DNA from 3 places in the Xenorhabdus sp. SGI 60 genome. Region 3 is predicted to be linked to each of the others. Evidence: predicted binding sites of a transcription regulator. Region 3 holds the regulator's gene; each other region holds the start of a gene.
The links. The regulator PurR, encoded in region 3, represses purine synthesis genes. The targets are predictions, from matches to a motif close to CANGCAAACGTTTGCNTG.

Region 1 (6,482 bases), 280 kb from region 3:
ATGTGCTTTCTTCGCTTTCCGAATCTTTCTCTCTTCCGCAATAGCTACGAAAGCAAGTAAGGTAAGGCATACGAATGCTGAGGTATCCAGAGCAACAAATGTCCCTTTCCAACCCGTTAAACCAAAGACAGGTACACCATCAGCAATCATTCCCAAACCGAGCTTGGCAAAGCTGTCACCGATTAAATAAGCAAATGTTCCTTTAACACCATCAGCCACACTAATCGCTTTTTTCGGTACAAACCCAACAGCAGCTACACCAATCAACAACTGTGGACCAAATACCAGAAAACCAAGCACAAACAAGGAGCCCAAATACATGTATTCACTGGTTGCATGTTGATAGAATTCAAGGCAGACAATAATCAACCCTAACGAAACACAGGCAACCAGGGCACGACGGCCATTCGCCAAATCTGATAAATACCCCCACATTAATGTGCCTACCAGCGCTCCTATTTCGAACATGGTAAAACCCGTGATGGCGGTTTCTTTTGATTGCCCCAATTCCTGATAGGCATACACGGTTGACCATTGGTCAATACCAATACGCACGACGTAAAGGAAGATATTGGCAAAACAGAGTAGCCAAATGACTTTGTTTTTTAATACATATTCAACAAAGATCTCACGTTTGGTCATTTGGTTTTTTTCTGCCGCGATATCTTCTTCGCTGACAGGTTCATCAAATAACTCTTCTACCTTACCCAAACCATAACTTTCTGGAGAATCGCTACCATAACGCAATCCAATGAAACCAATGATCAGGGCGAGAATAGAAGGGAAAATAAACATCCCTATTACATGACCATCAAAGAAATAATTGGCACCAAAGAGGGCAATCCCAGCCGCAGCAGCCCCCCCGACATTATGTGACATATTCCACAAACCCAGATAGGTTCCACGTTTGTTACGGGGAGTCCATTTCGTAATAGTGGAGTAGCTGGCAGGCCCACCGATACTTTGGAAAAAGCCACTCATCGCATAAAATGCCACCATCAGGAAAATGCTGATGCCGGAATTTCCCATACTCATGCTAAACCCTAACATGGCAATGCCAGATAGGATCAGCATAAATGGCAAGAATTGTTTGGTATTTTTACCATCGGCATAATAAGCAACGGCGGTTTTACCAATACCATAAGTAATAGAAAACCCTAACCCTATCAACCCAAGCTGCGTCATCGACAGACCATAAGTCGAAATCATATCGTTTTGGGCTATGTTAAAGTTTTTACGTACCAAATACATCGCCATATAGCCAATAAAAACCACCAAATACGACTGCATAAAAGGTTTGAACCACATTTTACGGCGTACTTCCACTGGAAGATCCAATGTTGGCTTACGAATTTGTTCTAGAATCTTAAGCATTTGAAATCCTTAGATAACAACGAGAAAAAGAGCCTTTTTGAGACAGGTGAAAATAAAAAAGGCAAATCGCAAGAAAGTGGAAATTTTCTCAGATATAGTTTTCCGAGATATAGTTTTCGTAGATATAGTTATTATCTGGTCAGTTTAGAAAACTAGAGGCAGGTTGGCTTGAGCCATGGTCTTAGTTTAACTAAGAATATTTCCTAGTTTTGCCTTGTTCGAGCATAAAGCGTGAAAGAAATCACACTCTTTGCTCAGTGCAGGAGTGAAATAAGTGCATATTTTTTGGAATGATTTTTAACGGATGTATGGTTTAGGCCAGTAAAAACTGCAAAAGATCATCATGTTAGTGGCAAGCCACGAATAAAAAAGCCCTGAAATCAGGGCATTAATTAGAAAATCATGATGATTTCGTGAGACTTGGGGAAGCTTTAAATCATTCCCATTCAATCGTCGCTGGTGGTTTACCGCTAATGTCATAAACTACACGCGAAATACCATCAACTTCATTAATAATTCTGTTCGAGACACGACCCAAGAAGTCATATGGCAGATGCGCCCAATGCGCGGTCATAAAATCAATGGTTTCTACCGCACGCAGGGACACAACCCAGTCGTATTTACGACCGTCACCCATAACACCAACAGAACGAACCGGCAGGAACACGGTAAATGCCTGGCTGACTTTATTGTATAGATCCGCTTTATGCAGCTCTTCAATAAAGATCGCATCCGCGCGACGCAGCAAGTCACAATATTCTTTCTTCACTTCGCCCAATACGCGAACACCAAGGCCCGGTCCTGGGAATGGATGGCGATACAGCATGTCATATGGCAGGCCCAATTCCAGACCGATACGACGTACTTCGTCTTTGAACAACTCTTTCAACGGTTCAACCAGACCCAGTTTCATATCTTCTGGTAAGCCACCGACATTGTGGTGAGATTTAATAACATGGGCGTTGCCAGTTGCAGATGCTGCTGACTCGATAACATCTGGATAAATCGTGCCCTGTGCCAGCCACTTAACCTGGGTTTGTTTCGATGCTTCTTCATCAAACACATCAATAAATACGTGACCGATGGTTTTGCGTTTAGCTTCTGGCTCATCAATGCCTGCCAGTGCAGACAGGAAGCGGTCTTCCGCTTTAACATGCACGATGTTCAGGTCAAATTTACCGGCAAACATCGCCATCACTTGATCCGCTTCGTTCAAACGCAGCAAGCCATTATCGACGAAAACGCAAGTCAAACGCTTACCAATCGCACGGTTTAACAGCAGTGCAGTCACAGAAGAATCCACGCCGCCAGACAGTGCCAGGATAACATGGTCACCCCCAATCTGCGCACGCAAACGTTCTACGATATCGTCGATGATAGATGCAGGAGTCCACAATGCTTCACATTGACAAATATCCTGCACGAAGCGTTTCAGGATATTCAAACCCTGGTGAGTATGAGTCACTTCTGGGTGGAACTGTACGCCGTAAAAACGTTTCGCTTCGTTGGCCATGATGGCAAACGGACAAGTATCCGTACTGGCAATGGTTGTGAAATCAGCAGGGATCGCTGTCACTTTATCACCATGACTCATCCATACATCCAGCAGCGGTTTGCCTGTTTCGCTCAGGGCATCTTGAATATCGCGGAATAGTTCACAATCATTCTTGATTTCAACCTGCGCATAACCAAATTCACGTTCATCAGAGTTGGAAACCTGACCACCCAATTGCGTGGACATGGTTTGCATACCATAACAGATACCCAATACAGGTATACCTGCATTGAAAACATACTCAGGCGCACGTGGGCTATTGTGCTCAGTCGTACTTTCTGGTCCACCAGAAAGGATAATACCATTCGGATTAAATTCACGGATTTGTTTTTCAGTGACATTCCATGTCCAAAGTTCACAATAAACACCAATTTCACGAATGCGGCGAGCAATAAGCTGGGTATATTGCGAGCCAAAATCAAGGATCAGAATGCGATGCTGATGGATATTAGTCGTCATTTGAGGTGAATTCCCAAAACAAGTGGCAATTAAAAAATAAAAAAAGTCAGTGACCCAATGGTGGGCCACTCTCAATAAATTACAGACCTGAACGATAGTTTGGTGATTCTTTGGTGATCGTCACATCATGAACGTGGCTTTCCTGAATACCTGCACCACTGATACGAACGAATTCGGCTTTAGTTCTCAGTTCATCAATGGTTGCACAACCCGTCAGCCCCATACAAGAACGCAAACCGCCCATTTGCTGGTGAACGATGGTTTTCAGCAGGCCCTTGTAAGCCACACGACCTTCAATGCCTTCAGGAACCAGTTTGTCGGCAGCGTTATCAGTCTGAAAGTAACGATCAGAAGAACCTTTGGACATCGCGCCCAAAGAACCCATACCGCGGTAAGATTTGAATGAACGGCCTTGGTAAAGTTCAATTTCACCCGGAGATTCTTCAGTTCCTGCCAACATAGAGCCAACCATGACACAGGATGCACCCGCTGCAATCGCCTTGGCAATATCACCAGAGAAACGGATACCACCGTCGGCAATAACAGGAATGCCAGTATCTTCCAGTGCTTCAACCGCATCTGCAATCGCCGTGATTTGAGGAACACCCACACCGGTTACGATACGGGTTGTACAAATAGAACCCGGACCAATACCCACTTTAACTGCGTTTACACCCGCTTCTACCAGAGCCTTGGCACCTTCCCCCGTCGCTACGTTACCACCAATGATTTGCAAATCAGGATACTTAGCGCGAGTTTCACGAATACGCTGCAACACACCTTCAGAATGACCATGAGAGGAGTCAATAAGCAGGACATCGACCCCCGCAGCAACTAATGCATCAACCCGTTCTTCGTTGCCAGAACCTGCACCCACGGCAGCGCCAACACGCAAACGACCTTGTTCATCTTTACAGGCGTTTGGCTTACGTTCTGCTTTCTGGAAATCTTTCACCGTAATCAAGCCAAGCAGGTGGAAGTTATCATCAACAACCAGTGCTTTTTCAACGCGTTTTTCGTGCATTTTCTGCAAAACAACTTCGCGGGCTTCGCCTTCTTTTACCGTCACCAAACGTTCTTTAGGCGTCATCACCGCGGTCACAGGCTGCTCCAAATCAGTCACAAAGCGCACATCACGACCAGTAATGATACCCACCAGTTCGTTTTGTTCTGTTACCACCGGGTAACCCGCAAAACCATTACGTTTAGCCAGTTCATGGACTTCGCGCAGGGTCGTTTGTGGCGTGACAGTGACAGGATCAGTGACTACGCCGCTTTCATGTTTCTTCACGCGGCTGACTTCTTCAGCCTGGCGTTCGATTGACATATTTTTATGAATGAAGCCGATGCCCCCTTCTTGTGCCAGTGCGATTGCCAGTGAAGATTCCGTCACAGTATCCATAGCGGCAGAAAGCATAGGTATGTTCAGGCGAATAGTGGAAGTTAATTGAGTGGACAAATCTGCTGTGTTAGGCAAGACTGTTGAGTGGGCAGGAACCAACAATACATCGTCAAAAGTTAATGCTTCTTTTTTAATTCGTAACATGGGCAATATCTCACCAGGCTATGGAGCAATAAGAGGGATAAAATATTGCCGCGGCATTATACAGGCCGAAATCGGTTGCCTCCAGCATTTTTTGAAAAAAATTCTTGATTAGTAATATGATGGGATTAATATCAGTCAATTAAGTCATTGTTTTAAAATTTGATCTAGCTCACATGTCACTACCAATCAATACCGGAATTTTTTCCGTTAGCCGTTTAAACCAAACTGTCCGTCAGTTACTTGAGCTGGAAATGGGCAGAATTTGGTTATCCGCCGAAATATCCAATTTTTCTCAGCCATCGTCAGGGCATTGGTACTTCACGTTAAAAGATGAACGGGCACAAATTCGGGCTGCCATGTTTCGCAGTCACAATTTGAGGGCAACGTTTCGTCCACAAAATGGTCAGCAAGTATTGGTTCGGGCACAAATCACCTTGTATGAACCCAGGGGTGACTATCAACTGATTGTAGAAAGTATCCAGCCTGCCGGAGAGGGTTTGCTTCAACAACAGTTTGAAATGTTAAAACAAAAGCTTTCCACCGAAGGCTTGTTCGATCAAATTCATAAAAAATCACTGCCCTCTCCTGCCAAACGACTCGGTGTCATCACTTCCACCAGTGGCGCAGCACTGCATGATATTCTCCATATCCTGAAACGCCGTGATCCTTCCTTGCCAATTGTCATTTACCCTACCGCTGTTCAGGGAGCCGAAGCGCCATTACAGATTATTCGAGCAATCGAACTGGCAAATGTGCGACAAGAGTGTGATGTTTTGATTGTCGGTCGTGGCGGAGGATCGCTGGAAGATTTATGGTGCTTCAATGATGAACAAGTAGCACGGGCAATATTTCAAAGCCATATTCCCATTGTCAGCGCAGTCGGCCATGAAACCGATGTCACCATTGCTGATTTTGTCGCTGACTTACGTGCACCAACGCCTTCCGCGGCAGCAGAATTGGTTAGCCGCAATCAGATAGAGTTATTACGACAAATACAATCCCTGCAACAACGTCTGGAAATGGCAATGGATTATTTCTTTGCCCAAAAACAGCAGAAATTGGATATATTACAGCACCGCCTCCAGCAACAGCGTCCTGATCTGCAATTAGCCCGCCAGCAGAATCATTTGGCTGAGTTACGACAAAAGTTGATTGATAGTTTTTTACGTTGCCTAAAACAGCGATCAGTTTCATATGAGAAGCTGAATCAGCGATTGCTGCAAATCCATCCTGAGCGGGAGATTCAGCGTTATAACCAATCTATCCAGCAGCTTGATTTTCGTTTGAGACAGGCCATTGAACGGCAATTAGGGCGTTATCGGGAAAAATTTGCCGTTTCTTGTTCACGTATGGAAGCAGTCAGTCCGCTGGCAACATTGAGCCGCGGTTACAGTATTAGCGAAGTATCTGATGGAAAATTATTAAAGCAAGTCAAACAAGTAAAAGCAGGCGATATGCTGAAAACGCGGTTGCAAGATGGCTGGGTTGAGAGTCAGGCAACGCAGGTTACAAAAGTCAATAAGAGAAAGAAATTAAAATAGATTTAAT
Region 2 (6,482 bases), 320 kb from region 3:
CTTGCACTTTTCGGCGGTAATGTTGTTCTTTATTCAGGCCTGTTTCGCTATAGCAACAATGAAAGTGAACTGGCATCTGTCATGGCGCATGAGATTTCCCACATTACCCAGCGACACTTAGCACGATCAATGGAAGAACAAAAACGTACCAGCCCTCTGGCATGGGCCGGTACATTGGGTTCTATCCTACTGATGATAGCCAACCCACAAGCTGGCATGGCTGCACTCAGCGGCACACTGGCAGGCGTCCAACAAGGCATGATCAGTTTTACCCAATCGAATGAGCAAGAAGCTGATCGTATCGGAATGCAAACGCTCAGTCGAGCAGGATTTGATCCACACGGTATGCCTGATTTTATGCAAATACTGGTAGATCAGTCTCGCTATAGCTCCAAGCTACCTGAAATGCTCTATACTCACCCACTCCCTGCCAGCCGTTTGGCCGACGCCCGTAATCGGGCAAATCAATATCCAACGAAAGCGGTGCCAGAATCTCAGGATTTTCTGCTCGCCCGTATCCGTATTTTAACCATGTATTCAACTGATCAACGTCCCTATATTGATCAATGGCTAAAGACATATCGTCAGGGAACGGCCAAAGAACAGCTTGCTGCGGCCTATGGACGAGCTATTTTGCTTTCTGAAGATAAAAAGTATGCTGAAGCCAGAGTAATACTCTCTCCATTGCTAGATAAACAACCAGATAACATTTGGTTTATTGATACAATGACGGATATTGATATCGGGCAAAAACAGTATACTAATGCCATCAACCGCTTGCAGGATGCACTCAGGAAACAGAAAAATCATCGGGTATTGCAAATTAACCTCGCCAATGCCTATTTGATGGATAAAAAGTATTTTCTGGCATCACAACTTCTGTTTCGTTATACCTTTAATTACCCTGACGACCTTACTGGCTGGATACTGTTAAGAAAGACTGCCGGAGAGCAAGGGAAATACAATGATGAACTCGCCGCCTACGCGGAAATTATAGCATTGCAAGGTAATTTTAGCTCCGCGATAGAACAACTAAGCAAAGCCAGTGCATTGGCAAAATTGGGCAGTTATGAACAAAAACGATATGATGCCCGTATTGATCAATTACGCCAACTACAACAAGGTTATGAACAATATAAAAAATGAAGGGTTTTATATGCAACATGTTGACGCACGAAAAGTCACTTTTTACCACAATCCCCGTTGCTCAAAGAGCCGTGAAACTCTTAAGCTGATTGAAGAACTCGGTATTACGCCGGAAATCATTCACTATCTTGATACCCCCCCTACAGCAGGACAACTTGCCGTACTATTAAAACAATTGGGTTTCAACGATGCCCGCCAATTGATGCGTACTAAGGAAGATCTCTACCAAACATTAAACCTTGACGATACTACCTTATCCCAAGAAGTATTGCTTCAGGCGATGGCTGAAAACCCTAAACTGATTGAACGCCCGATTGTTGTTGTCGGTGATAACGCTCGTTTGGGGCGTCCCCCTGAACAAGTTAAAGAAATTCTATGGTAAATATTTTTCAATAAAAAAGTGATAGAGAACATAATTCCTATCACTTTTTTATTTTGATCTCATTCCCTTACTGCTTTATTTACTCAAAGCTCAAGGATATCTTTTACAAACGGGATCGTTAGTTTACGTTGCGCCACAATGGAAGCACGGTCAAGTTCATCTAACGTCCTGAACAACGTTTGCATTTCCCTATCGAGTCGTTTCAACACAAAACGCCCTACATCTTCCGGCAATTCAAAACCCCGTAATTTGGCCCGTAATTGCAATGCCTGGATTTTCTCATCATCTGACAGAGGTTGTAATTTATAAATTTGCCCCCAATCGAGACGAGATGCCAAATCCGGTAGTGTCAGGTTAATTTGCCGAGGAGGACGATCACCTGTGATCAAAAGACAAGTCCGGCCAATTTCTACAATGCGGTTGTAAAGATTGAAAATCGCCATCTCCCATTCCTGATCACCAGCAATACACTCAATATTATCGATGCACACTAATGATAAATGTTCCATACCATCAAGGACTTCAGGGACAAAATAGGCGCGTTTATCCAATGGTACATACCCTACAGCTTCTCCCTGTTGGGACAATTCGGCACAGGCTGCGTGAAGCAAATGGCTCTTACCCCCGCCATCGCGGGACCAGAAATAGATATAACTACCGTGTGACTGACTAATGGCCAATTTTATTGCAGCTAATAAGGAAGTATTCTCACCTGCAAAGAAACTGGCAAAAGTTTCATCATCGGGCAAATATAATGGTAGTGAAAGCTGCGACGGTGTATTCAGAAGCACCTCAAACAGAATGGATAACGAACAGCGCTAAGTCTACCACAAAAAGTCTCTATAAATGAAACGAATGCTTCGGTGAAAACAGGAGATTATCATCAAAGCACACTCCTCCATAAAATGGGCAAATTACGACCAGCAATAGTCAATATTACCAATAGTAAAAACTAAAAGTAAAAATATGCTGTAATGCCAAAAAGTTTAACTTATCCATCCTAAGTTATTTTCAATGGAAGTTAGCGACAGATATAATTTGTAAATGCCATTGTTGCTACTTATAAAAAATTTGAACGATTAGAAGGGAAGTTAGATTTTATTTTAAATGACTATGAAAAATTGAAAATAATGGAGTAATAAAAATGGCCTCTAAGAATATACTCGATAAACTTCAAGTTGCAATCCGTAAGACAACGCGAGGCCTTATATTTTCCCGCTATGCGGGGAAATATAACACGCATCTTGAAGTTGGATTGGTATAGTCCGAATGGTCATTATTGATATCCTCTTATATCACCTTACTAGAAACCAAAAAAAGCCGACTTATTAGCCGGCTATCAATGTTATTTGGTGCCAAATATTTTATCACCCGCATCCCCTAAACCCGGGACGATGTATCCATCTTCATTGAGATAGTTATCAATCGAAGCGGTATACAGTTCAACATCAGGGTGAGCCTTCTCCAGTGCTGCGATCCCTTCCGGTGCAGCAACCAAAACTAATACCTTAATGGCAGGGCATCCCGCTTTTTTCAACAAATCAATGGTAGCGATCATGGAGCCACCGGTTGCCAACATCGGATCAACCACTAATGCCATGCGTTCATTAATATCGGAGACTAATTTCTGAAAATAAGGCACTGGCTCAAGGGTTTCTTCATCACGATATACACCAACAACACTGATTCGTGCACTAGGGATATTTTCCAGTACACCATCCATCATACCCAAGCCCGCACGCAGGATAGGGACTACCGTAATTTTTTTCCCTTTAATCTGATCTATCTCTACCGGACCACACCATCCGTCAATGGTCACTTTCTCGACTTCCAAATCAGCAGTTGCTTCATATGTCAGAAGACTCCCCACCTCTGAAGCCAGTTCACGGAAGCGTTTGGTGCTTATATCATGATCTCGCATCAGGCCAAGTTTATGTTTAACTAGCGGGTGTTTAACCTCAACGATTTTCATGGGTTTCTCCTAATAGCCGGCAGATAAAAAATCGCGGGATTATAACTCCTTTTCAGCATCAAACCACTACCAATCTATTAATTTTTATCACTAACGAATTATTTTCTTCGATCCCGATCTAACAGGAAACCGATATAAAGCTATCGCAAACGTTTGCTCAGGCTGTTAGAATTATCGCCGTTCTGTTTTATTTATAAAAATGCAACCGCCTGGGAGCTACGCAGTGACCAACAAAACCTCTCTTAGCTATAAAGATGCTGGTGTCGATATTGATGCCGGTAATGTCTTAGTCAATCGTATCAAAGGTGTCGTAAAACAGACCCGTCGCCCCGAAGTGATGGGAGGATTAGGTGGTTTCGGTGCATTATGTGCCCTGCCACAGAAATATCGCGAACCGGTGTTAGTTTCCGGTACAGATGGCGTGGGGACTAAACTGCGTCTGGCCATGGACTTGAAGCGCCATGACACGATCGGAATTGATTTGGTCGCTATGTGTGTCAATGATCTGGTTGTACAAGGCGCCGAACCTCTTTTCTTCCTTGATTATTATGCTACCGGCAAACTGGATGTCGACACAGCCGCCAGTGTCATCACGGGCATAGCAGAAGGCTGCAAACAAGCTGGCTGTGCATTGGTCGGTGGTGAAACGGCAGAAATGCCCGGCATGTATCACGGTGAAGATTATGATGTCGCGGGTTTTTGCGTTGGTGTTGTTGAAAAATCGGCAATTATTGACGGCAGTCAGGTTCAAACCGGTGATGCTCTGATTGCTCTTGCATCCAGCGGACCGCACTCCAATGGTTATTCTTTGATCCGTAAAATTCTCGAGGTAAGTCAAGCGGATCCAGAGGCTACCGAACTTGAAGGGAAACCACTCGCCGATCACTTACTTGCCCCAACCCAAATTTACGTCAAATCCATTCTGGAGCTGATTGAAAAAGTAGATGTTCATGCGATTGCACATCTGACTGGAGGCGGCTTCTGGGAAAATATTCCACGTGTTCTGCCAGAAAATAGGCAGGCCAGAATCAAAGCGGACAGTTGGCAATGGCCGGCGATTTTTACCTGGTTACAGCAAGCCGGTAATGTCAGCGAGCATGAAATGTATCGCACATTTAACTGCGGAGTCGGTATGATAATCGCACTTCCTCAGTCTCAGGCAGAACAAGCGATTTCGTATCTGACTGCCTCTGGCGAAAATGCATGGCAAATTGGAACAATTGCTGAAATTAATGCCGATGAACAACCTGTCGTTATTACAAAATAAATATTTTGTCTGATTGATTTCAAGTTACAGCCAATAAAGCTGTAGCTTGAAAAAATGAAGCGCATATTAATCAATGAATTTCTTCAGTGAAAACCCGTTATGAAAAAAATTGTCGTTTTAGTCTCCGGCAATGGCAGCAATCTTCAATCCATCATTGACGCCTGCCAGCAAAACCGAATTAATGGATATATTGCTGCGGTTTTCAGTAATAATGCCGATGCCTATGGCCTGCAACGTGCTGAACAAGCAGATATCCCTGCCCACTTTATCAACCCGAAAACTTATGCGGATCGTACAAGTTATGATATCGCCCTACTCAGCGCTATTGATCAATACGCTCCCGATTTAGTGGTCTTAGCCGGTTATATGAAAATCTTATCGCCCGAATTTGTCCAGCACTATTATGGGTGCCTGCTCAATATTCACCCTTCCCTCTTGCCTAAATATCCCGGTCTGCATACCCATCGGAAGGCCATTGAAAATGGTGATAAAGAACATGGTACGTCCGTCCATTTTGTTACTGAAAAATTGGATGGCGGCCCTATTATTTTACAAGCTAAAGTACCGATTTTTGCGGGAGATAAAGAAGCAGAAGTCATCGGGCGTGTACAAACTCAGGAACACCATATTTATCCTTTGGTCATCGGCTGGTTTTTAGAGCAACGTTTGGTTATGGAAGGCAATAACGCCATTATGGATGGCAAGATTCTGCCTCCACAAGGTTATGCATCAGAATAGTTTAACTCGCTGACTTCAACTTACGGCTCTGTGTTAACGGATTTTGTTATAAAATTTTTTAAGTGCTATATTCCAGTAAGACTTTGCTGTAAGTTGCTATTTTGGATTGATTTATCTGGCAATAATTATTTATTCAATATCAAATATATTTATACCCTACAGATTTCACTACAAAACACTGAGGTATCCAATGTCCAGTGGTTCGGAAAATCCATCGGTAAATTTACGTCCTCTTGAACGAGAAGATCTTCCTTTTGTTCATCAACTCGATAATAACGCCAGTGTTATGCGCTACTGGTTTGAAGAGCCTTATGAAGCCTTTGTTGAATTATGCGACCTCTATGATAAGCATATACATGACCAACGTGAGCGCCGTTTTATTATCGAAAGCCTGAATTCCAAAGTCGGTTTGGTGGAGCTGGTCGAGATTGATTATGTCCACCGTCGTGCGGAATTTCAGATTATCATCGCTCCGGCTTATCAAGGACAAGGTTACGCAGCGGTAGCCGTCAAACTTGCGATGGAATACGCTTTTGCTGTCTTAAATCTTTACAAACTGTATTTGATTGTTGATAAAGAGAACACGAAAGCAATTCATATCTACAATAAATTGGGATTCCATACTGAAGGTGAATTAATCGATGAGTTTTTTGTAAACGGCTCTTATCATACCGCTATCAGGATGTGTACTTTCCAGCATCACTATTTCGCCAAGAAAACCCGTGAAACCCAAATCAACAACATCGACTCATTAAACGCCAACCATTAAACTAAGTGGAAAACCCAATGGAGTTGAAAGGAGTAGTAATGTCCCACGATCGTCTTTATAACGAGAAAGAACTCAGTTGGCTCTCTTTCAACGAACGTGTACTTCAGGAAGCAGCTGACAAAAGTAACCCGCTGATTGAAAGAATGAGGTTTTTAGGGATCTACTCCAACAACTTAGATGAGTTTTATAAAGTACGCTTTGCTGATGT
Region 3 (6,482 bases):
AAAGAGCGAAATTGTACGGCGCACCGAATAAAATCGCGCATTAATCCACCAACGATATAAACTGCATAAAATAATTCTTCAACTAAACTATTGTAAGTTTAAATATCAACAAAAAAAGTACAATCCCCAAAATATATACATTTTCACTCGGTTAAAGTTCTATAAGAATAACCGCCATCCAAATACTAATCTATATATTTTTACATTAATATCATTTTTCTCTTACAGAGATTGATAATATCAAAATAAATAACATAAAAAACAATAAGATAACAAAAAGTTTCTTTTTTGTTCAATAATTGATTCTTTAATAAAAAATTTTTACTGAAATGATTAAGATAGACAACAGAAGTGATATTTTGAAATGACTTATGTCAAATAAAAGAAATGTAATATACATAATATCTCATTTATGGCTAGTAATATTTCTTATTTTTGCGATCATCCTAAACTATAATTCATATAAATGAGATTTTTTAGCCAATTCAAAGTGGAATTAAAATAAATCCGGTTGTCTTGGAATAATATTTCTTTCCTCTTCCTTCTTTCTCAGACCTCTTAGTTTTCTCTGATGACATAACCGCAATATTTCTCTTTTTTCACTATCCGATGCTTTCATCCATATAAATCGTTCTTCCCTACTACGATAACATCCTCGGCAAAAACCACGGGGATCAGATTCACAAACTCCCCGACAAGGGTTTGGAATAGCAAAAAATTCTAATTGTTCAGCCATCTCATCCCCCTATATCCAGGTTTGTCAAACATCCCCATAATAAGGCCATTTATTGACCAGTATAAACTTTCCCCATGTCATTTCAAAATAAAATGGTAACAACTTAAAGCTAAATAAATCGGATAATTTGAATTTTTTGATCTATACACGTTATATTAACCAGGCATATGCAGATATGTGAGCAAAGTTTTTGTAATAAAGCTATGTTTCGCAATAAAACTATAAAGATCAAGAGGTAATCATGCGTTTACTCCACACTATGATCCGTGTTGGCAACATGCAACGCTCGATTGATTTCTATACTCAGGTAATGGGTATGCGTTTACTTCGCACGAGCGAAAATCCAGAGTATAAGTATTCTCTCGCGTTTGTTGGTTATACCGATGAAAGCCAAGGCGCAGTTATTGAACTAACCTATAATTGGGATGTTGAAAACTACGAAATGGGAACCGCATTTGGACATATCGCCTTAGGTGTTGATGATGTTGCGGCAACCTGTGAACGCATCAAACTTGCTGGAGGGAAAGTCGTTCGCGAAGCAGGGCCAGTTAAAGGTGGAACAACCGTCATTGCATTCGTTGAAGATCCTGATGGCTATAAGATTGAACTCATCGAAAATTCAAGTGCCAGCCATGCATTAGGCAACTAACTCTATCAATAACTATCGAGTTATAGCTAGAAATTATTTAAATACCTAAATAAGGGCATCTTGCCCTTTAATTCCCCACCGAATAAGCATTACTTCTGCAAGACATACCAAATTTTGTCATAATACCCACTATTCCAGAGTTAAAAATAGAATCCTGAAGCTAAGAACTGAAAATCAGATGCCTAATCAAAATGATCAAAATATGCTAAGTGGGCGCTTTCGTGGCTACTATCCCGTTGTCATTGATGTCGAAACCGCTGGTTTTAATGCGCGTACAGACGCTTTACTTGAAATTGCTGCTATTACTTTAAAAATGGATGAAGAGGGTTGGCTAACACCTGCCAATACACTGCATTTTCATATCGAGCCTTTTGAAGGGGCTAATCTTGATCCTGCCGCTCTCGCTTTCACTGGCATTGATCCTACAAACCCCTTGCGAGGAGCTGTCAGTGAATATACTGCCTTGCACGCAATTTTTAAAATGATCCGCAAAGGCATGAAAGACACGAATTGTAACCGTGCAATTATGGTCGCCCATAATGCCAATTTTGATCACAGTTTTGTCATGGCTGCTGCTGACCGTGCTGGTTTGAAACGCAACCCATTCCATCCGTTCGCTACTTTTGATACCGCTGCACTCAGTGGCCTGGTTCTTGGCCAGACAATTCTTGCCAAAGCTTGTATCACAGCGGAAATTCCGTTTGACAGCAATCAGGCCCATAGCGCCCTTTATGATACTGATCGAACTGCCCTGCTTTTCTGTGAACTGGTTAATCGCTGGAAACGGCTAGGTGGTTGGCCGCTTCCATCTGCTGATACAGCCAACTGCGGATCCTAAAAAAGCAAGCCCCATACCGATTAAAGTATGGGGCTATGAAAAGGCGCCATCATTCAGATGAATGACTGACCTTATTCCTGCTCACGATATTTATCAGCAGTTTCTTTGATCAGTGTTTGTAATTCACCACGTTGGTACATTTCAACAAGGATGTCACAACCTCCCACCAACTCACCATCAACCCAAAGTTGAGGAAAAGTCGGCCAATTTGCATATTTAGGCAATTGAGCACGGATATCTGGATTTTGCAGAATATCCACATATGCAAAACGTTCACCACAAGCTGATATAGCTTGAACTGCCTGAGCAGAGAAGCCACAGTTTGGTAGTTTCGGGGAGCCTTTCATGTACAGCAGAATTGGGTTTTCTCTGATCTGACGTTCGATTTTTTCAATGACTGTATCAGCCGTTGTATCAGTAACCGTGTTAGTATTTGCATTAATGTTCGTCATATTTGCTTCCTTAAAAACTGCAAGCGCTATTTATCAGCATAAGATAAAGATTGATTCAGAATACCACTTTCTACGCTAATTTTTCTACCGTGAACTTTATATGGCAAATTTTTGCCATGATTTGCAGCAATTGATCATCAGTTATTTTCATTCCAACTGACTGTATCTAATCCATGTTAAGTTCAGTTCTGCACCAGTTCGCAGCTCAATAGCATCTTTTTCCCTGTTATTTAGCAGAAAAGTTGTTAAGATAATTATCAAAATAGTAACACGATAATAAGCTTAAATTTGCCCTGCCCATGGTTAGTGTCTAAGCCATGGTTTGCGGAGCCAAAAACCCGATATTAAAAAGGAGCATGCAATGTCTTTTGAATTACCCGCATTACCTTATGCCAAAGATGCCCTGGAACCACACATTTCTGCAGAAACTCTGGAATATCACTACGGCAAACATCACAACGCTTATGTTGTAAACCTGAATAATCTGATTAAAGATACTGAATTTGCCGGAAAATCGCTGGAAGAAATTATCAAAACTTCTGAAGCTGGCATTTTCAATAACGCAGCACAAGTTTGGAACCATACTTTCTACTGGCATAGCCTGTCACCAAATGGTGGGGGCGAACCCACCGGAAAAGTTGCAAATGCTATCAACAATGCTTTCGGTTCTTTTGCTGAGTTCAAACAGCAGTTCACCGACGCAGCCCTGAAAAACTTTGGTTCAGGCTGGACTTGGTTAGTCAAGAAAGTTGATGGCACTCTGGCTATTGTTAACACTTCAAATGCAGCAACCCCACTGACTGGCGAAGATAAGCCAGTACTGACTGTTGACGTTTGGGAGCACGCATATTACATCGATTACCGCAATGCACGCCCTCAATATTTGGAGCACTTCTGGGCTCTGGTAAACTGGAAATTTGTTGAAGAAAACCTGGCTTAATAAGATTCATTCTTATACTAACCTGAAATAATAAGGGCAGGTTTTCCTTCATTCGCGGAATTCCGCATGCCGGAGAACCCGCCCTTAATGTAAGTGAGACTACAAATTCTTCTTTTAGATCTTGATCAGATCAGACAGAGGCTTGCCAGAAAAACAATCATGATTAATGCACTACAGGCAGCCAACAATCCCAGCTTCAGATCTGTATCCATAGAACATCCTCAATGTGAAAATTAAGACACCTCAACATCCTAAATTTTAAGCAGTTATTTTCCATATATCGAAAAACCCTACCGCGATATTTAATCCATACTCTTTATAGCATCGATTATTGCTTTCACTTTTGAGCTAGATCAGACAAAATTCAAGGTTTACCGCTAAATTATTGCCAACCATCACCCTGTATATAAATATATTGGCAAACGATTAACAAATAGCTATACCCGACAAGAAAGATAAAGGGTATATAAATTAGACCAGAAGGTCAGGAGTCCTTTTTTCATGGCAACGATTAAAGATGTGGCTAAACGCGCTGGTGTTTCGACCACAACCGTATCCCATGTTATCAATAAAACCCGTTTCGTCGCCGAAGATACCAAGGCCGCAGTCTGGGCCGCTATTAAAGAATTGAACTATTCTCCCAGTGCCGTTGCCCGCAGCTTGAAAGTTAACCACACCAAATCCATTGGATTGCTGGCAACATCAAGTGAAGCACCATACTTTGCTGAGATCATAGAGTCGGTTGAAAATAGCTGCTATAGCAAAGGTTATACACTGATTTTATGTAATTCTCATAACAACCTTGATAAACAGAAAGCTTATCTCGCAATGCTGGCGCAAAAACGGGTAGATGGTTTGCTGGTAATGTGTTCAGAATACCCTGAGCAACTTTTGAGTATGCTGGAAGGCTATCGTAATATTCCTATGGTGGTCATGGATTGGGGAGAATCCAGAGGCGATTTTACCGATGCAATTATTGATAATGCCTTTCATGGTGGTTACCTGGCTGGCCGTTATCTCATTGAACGTGGTCATCGTGATATTGCATCTATTCCTGGGTCATTGGCAAGAAATACGGGGGGGGGCCGCCATCAAGGTTTCCTCAAAGCACTAAAAGAAGCCAATATCGCTATTCGGGATGAGTGGATTGTACAAGGTGATTTTGAACCTGAGTCCGGTTATCAAGCTATGTACAAGATCCTGAATCAAAAACATCGCCCAACCGCTGTTTTTTGTGGTGGAGATGTCATGGCTATGGGAGCAATTTGTGCAGCCGATGAGTTGGGATTGCGCGTTCCACAAGACATTTCAATCATCGGTTATGATAATATTCGTAATGCCCGCTATTTTACGCCAGCATTGACAACCATCCACCAACCCAAAGAGCGTTTAGGGCAAATGGCCTTTTCAATGCTACTGGACAGGATCGTCAATAAACGTGAGGATGCTCAAACTATCGAAGTCCACCCACGCCTTGTTGAACGGCGCTCAGTTGCAGATGGACCTTTTATCGATTATCGCCGCTGACAGTTAATTTTCTTGCAGCCATTCGGCATTAAGCGTTTCGCTATCCCCCAGATAATCAAGTAACCAGCTTAATGCCGGTGAATGGCTTTTTTGCGACCATGTCAGGCAGCATGGGCTGTCAGGCAATGGTTGTTCAAGTTCAAGTGTAATCAGCTTGCCTTTACGGATCAGCGGTTGCGCTCGGTGTTTGGGCACCATGCCTACACACAATCCATCCATCAAGCAGCTTAATCCAACATCCCAATCGGGAACAATCAACCTCCGCTGATTATCCAAAGCCCATGTATCACGTTTAGGTAAGCTGCGCGCGGTGTCTTCAAGACATAAACTGGGATAAGGCCGCATTTGATCATCATTCAATTTTTCCGATATTACTGCCAGTTCGTGTTCAGGACTGGCTACACACAGCCAAGGCATAAACCCCATATCCCTGAAGCTATATCGCTCGCCCACGGGGGAAGCACGTGTCGCGCCAATGGCGACATCCACTCGTTCATCCACCAAAGCATCCCATACGCCATTGAAAACTTCTGGATAGATAAGTAACTCAATATCTGGAAAATGGCGATAAAAATCCAAAATTAGCCGAAGCGTTCGTTCTGGTTTTACTACCTGATCAACCGCAATACTAAATTGCCCCCGCCAACCGTTGGCAACCTGTTGGCACTGGTGCCTAGTGTGATTCATTTTTTTGATAACAGAACGCGCTTCTTTGACAAAAATTGCCCCCGCTTCCGTTAAATCGACATCACGATGACGACGTTCAAACAGAGGTACTGCCAGCCATTCTTCAAGCTGTTTTACCGTATAGCTGACAGCAGAAGGCACACGATGGAGTTCTGATGCAGCCGCGCTGAAACTTCCTGTTCTGGCAACAGCATCAACGACTTCCAGAGAGTATTCAGACCACATATATCTTCCTTTCAATTTTTTTCACAGCATGGTGCAAATATTACCGTTTCACAAGTAAAAATCATGCTATATAAAATAAGCCAAATATTTCCTTACTCACTCCACTACAAAACCTAATTATTAACACAATGACAACAAATAAAAACTCCCTTCCATTTATGTCTTATCTCGCAGGCTTAAGCATGCTAGGCTATTTGGCCATTGATATGTATCTGCCCGCTTTTGATACAATGAAAGCAGAATTAGGTACATCAACTAACGCCATCAGTGCGAGCCTTAGCATTTTTCTTGCCGGATTTGCTTTTGCCCAACTTTTATGGGGTCAATTGTCTGACCGTTTGGGCAGAAAACCTGTTCTTATTATCGGCCTATTCCTGTTTTCCATTAGTTGTTTAGGTATGCTTTGGATAACAGACCCGATCCAGTTA

Region 1: a site for PurR is predicted at 4,999-5,016, ahead of guaB (IMP dehydrogenase). Genes of this name have one in related genera too.
Region 2: a site for PurR is predicted at 3,643-3,660, ahead of purM (phosphoribosylformylglycinamidine cyclo-ligase). Genes of this name have one in related genera too.

Annotation. Positions count from the first base shown of each region.
Region 1 is NZ_CP196860.1:1,620,368-1,626,849, reverse strand. It holds gene uhpT (hexose-6-phosphate:phosphate antiporter) at 1-1,374, opposite strand, end outside; gene guaA (glutamine-hydrolyzing GMP synthase) at 1,811-3,388, opposite strand; gene guaB (IMP dehydrogenase) at 3,468-4,934, opposite strand; gene xseA (exodeoxyribonuclease VII large subunit) at 5,108-6,475, shown strand.
Region 2 is NZ_CP196860.1:1,583,071-1,589,552, reverse strand. It holds gene bepA (beta-barrel assembly-enhancing protease) at 1-1,146, shown strand, start outside; gene arsC (arsenate reductase (glutaredoxin)) at 1,157-1,528, shown strand; gene hda (DnaA inactivator Hda) at 1,612-2,319, opposite strand; gene upp (uracil phosphoribosyltransferase) at 2,874-3,500, opposite strand; gene purM (phosphoribosylformylglycinamidine cyclo-ligase) at 3,724-4,767, shown strand; gene purN (phosphoribosylglycinamide formyltransferase) at 4,867-5,505, shown strand; gene speG (spermidine N1-acetyltransferase) at 5,696-6,274, shown strand; gene ppk1 (polyphosphate kinase 1) at 6,313-6,482, shown strand, end outside.
Region 3 is NZ_CP196860.1:1,903,259-1,909,740, reverse strand. It holds gene ACSJJG_RS09155 (DUF1289 domain-containing protein) at 497-736, opposite strand; gene gloA (lactoylglutathione lyase) at 978-1,385, shown strand; gene rnt (ribonuclease T) at 1,564-2,223, shown strand; gene ACSJJG_RS09140 (Grx4 family monothiol glutaredoxin) at 2,295-2,675, opposite strand; gene sodB (superoxide dismutase [Fe]) at 3,037-3,615, shown strand; gene purR (HTH-type transcriptional repressor PurR) at 4,117-5,142, shown strand; gene punR (DNA-binding transcriptional activator PunR) at 5,146-6,054, opposite strand; gene punC (purine nucleoside transporter PunC) at 6,183-6,482, shown strand, end outside.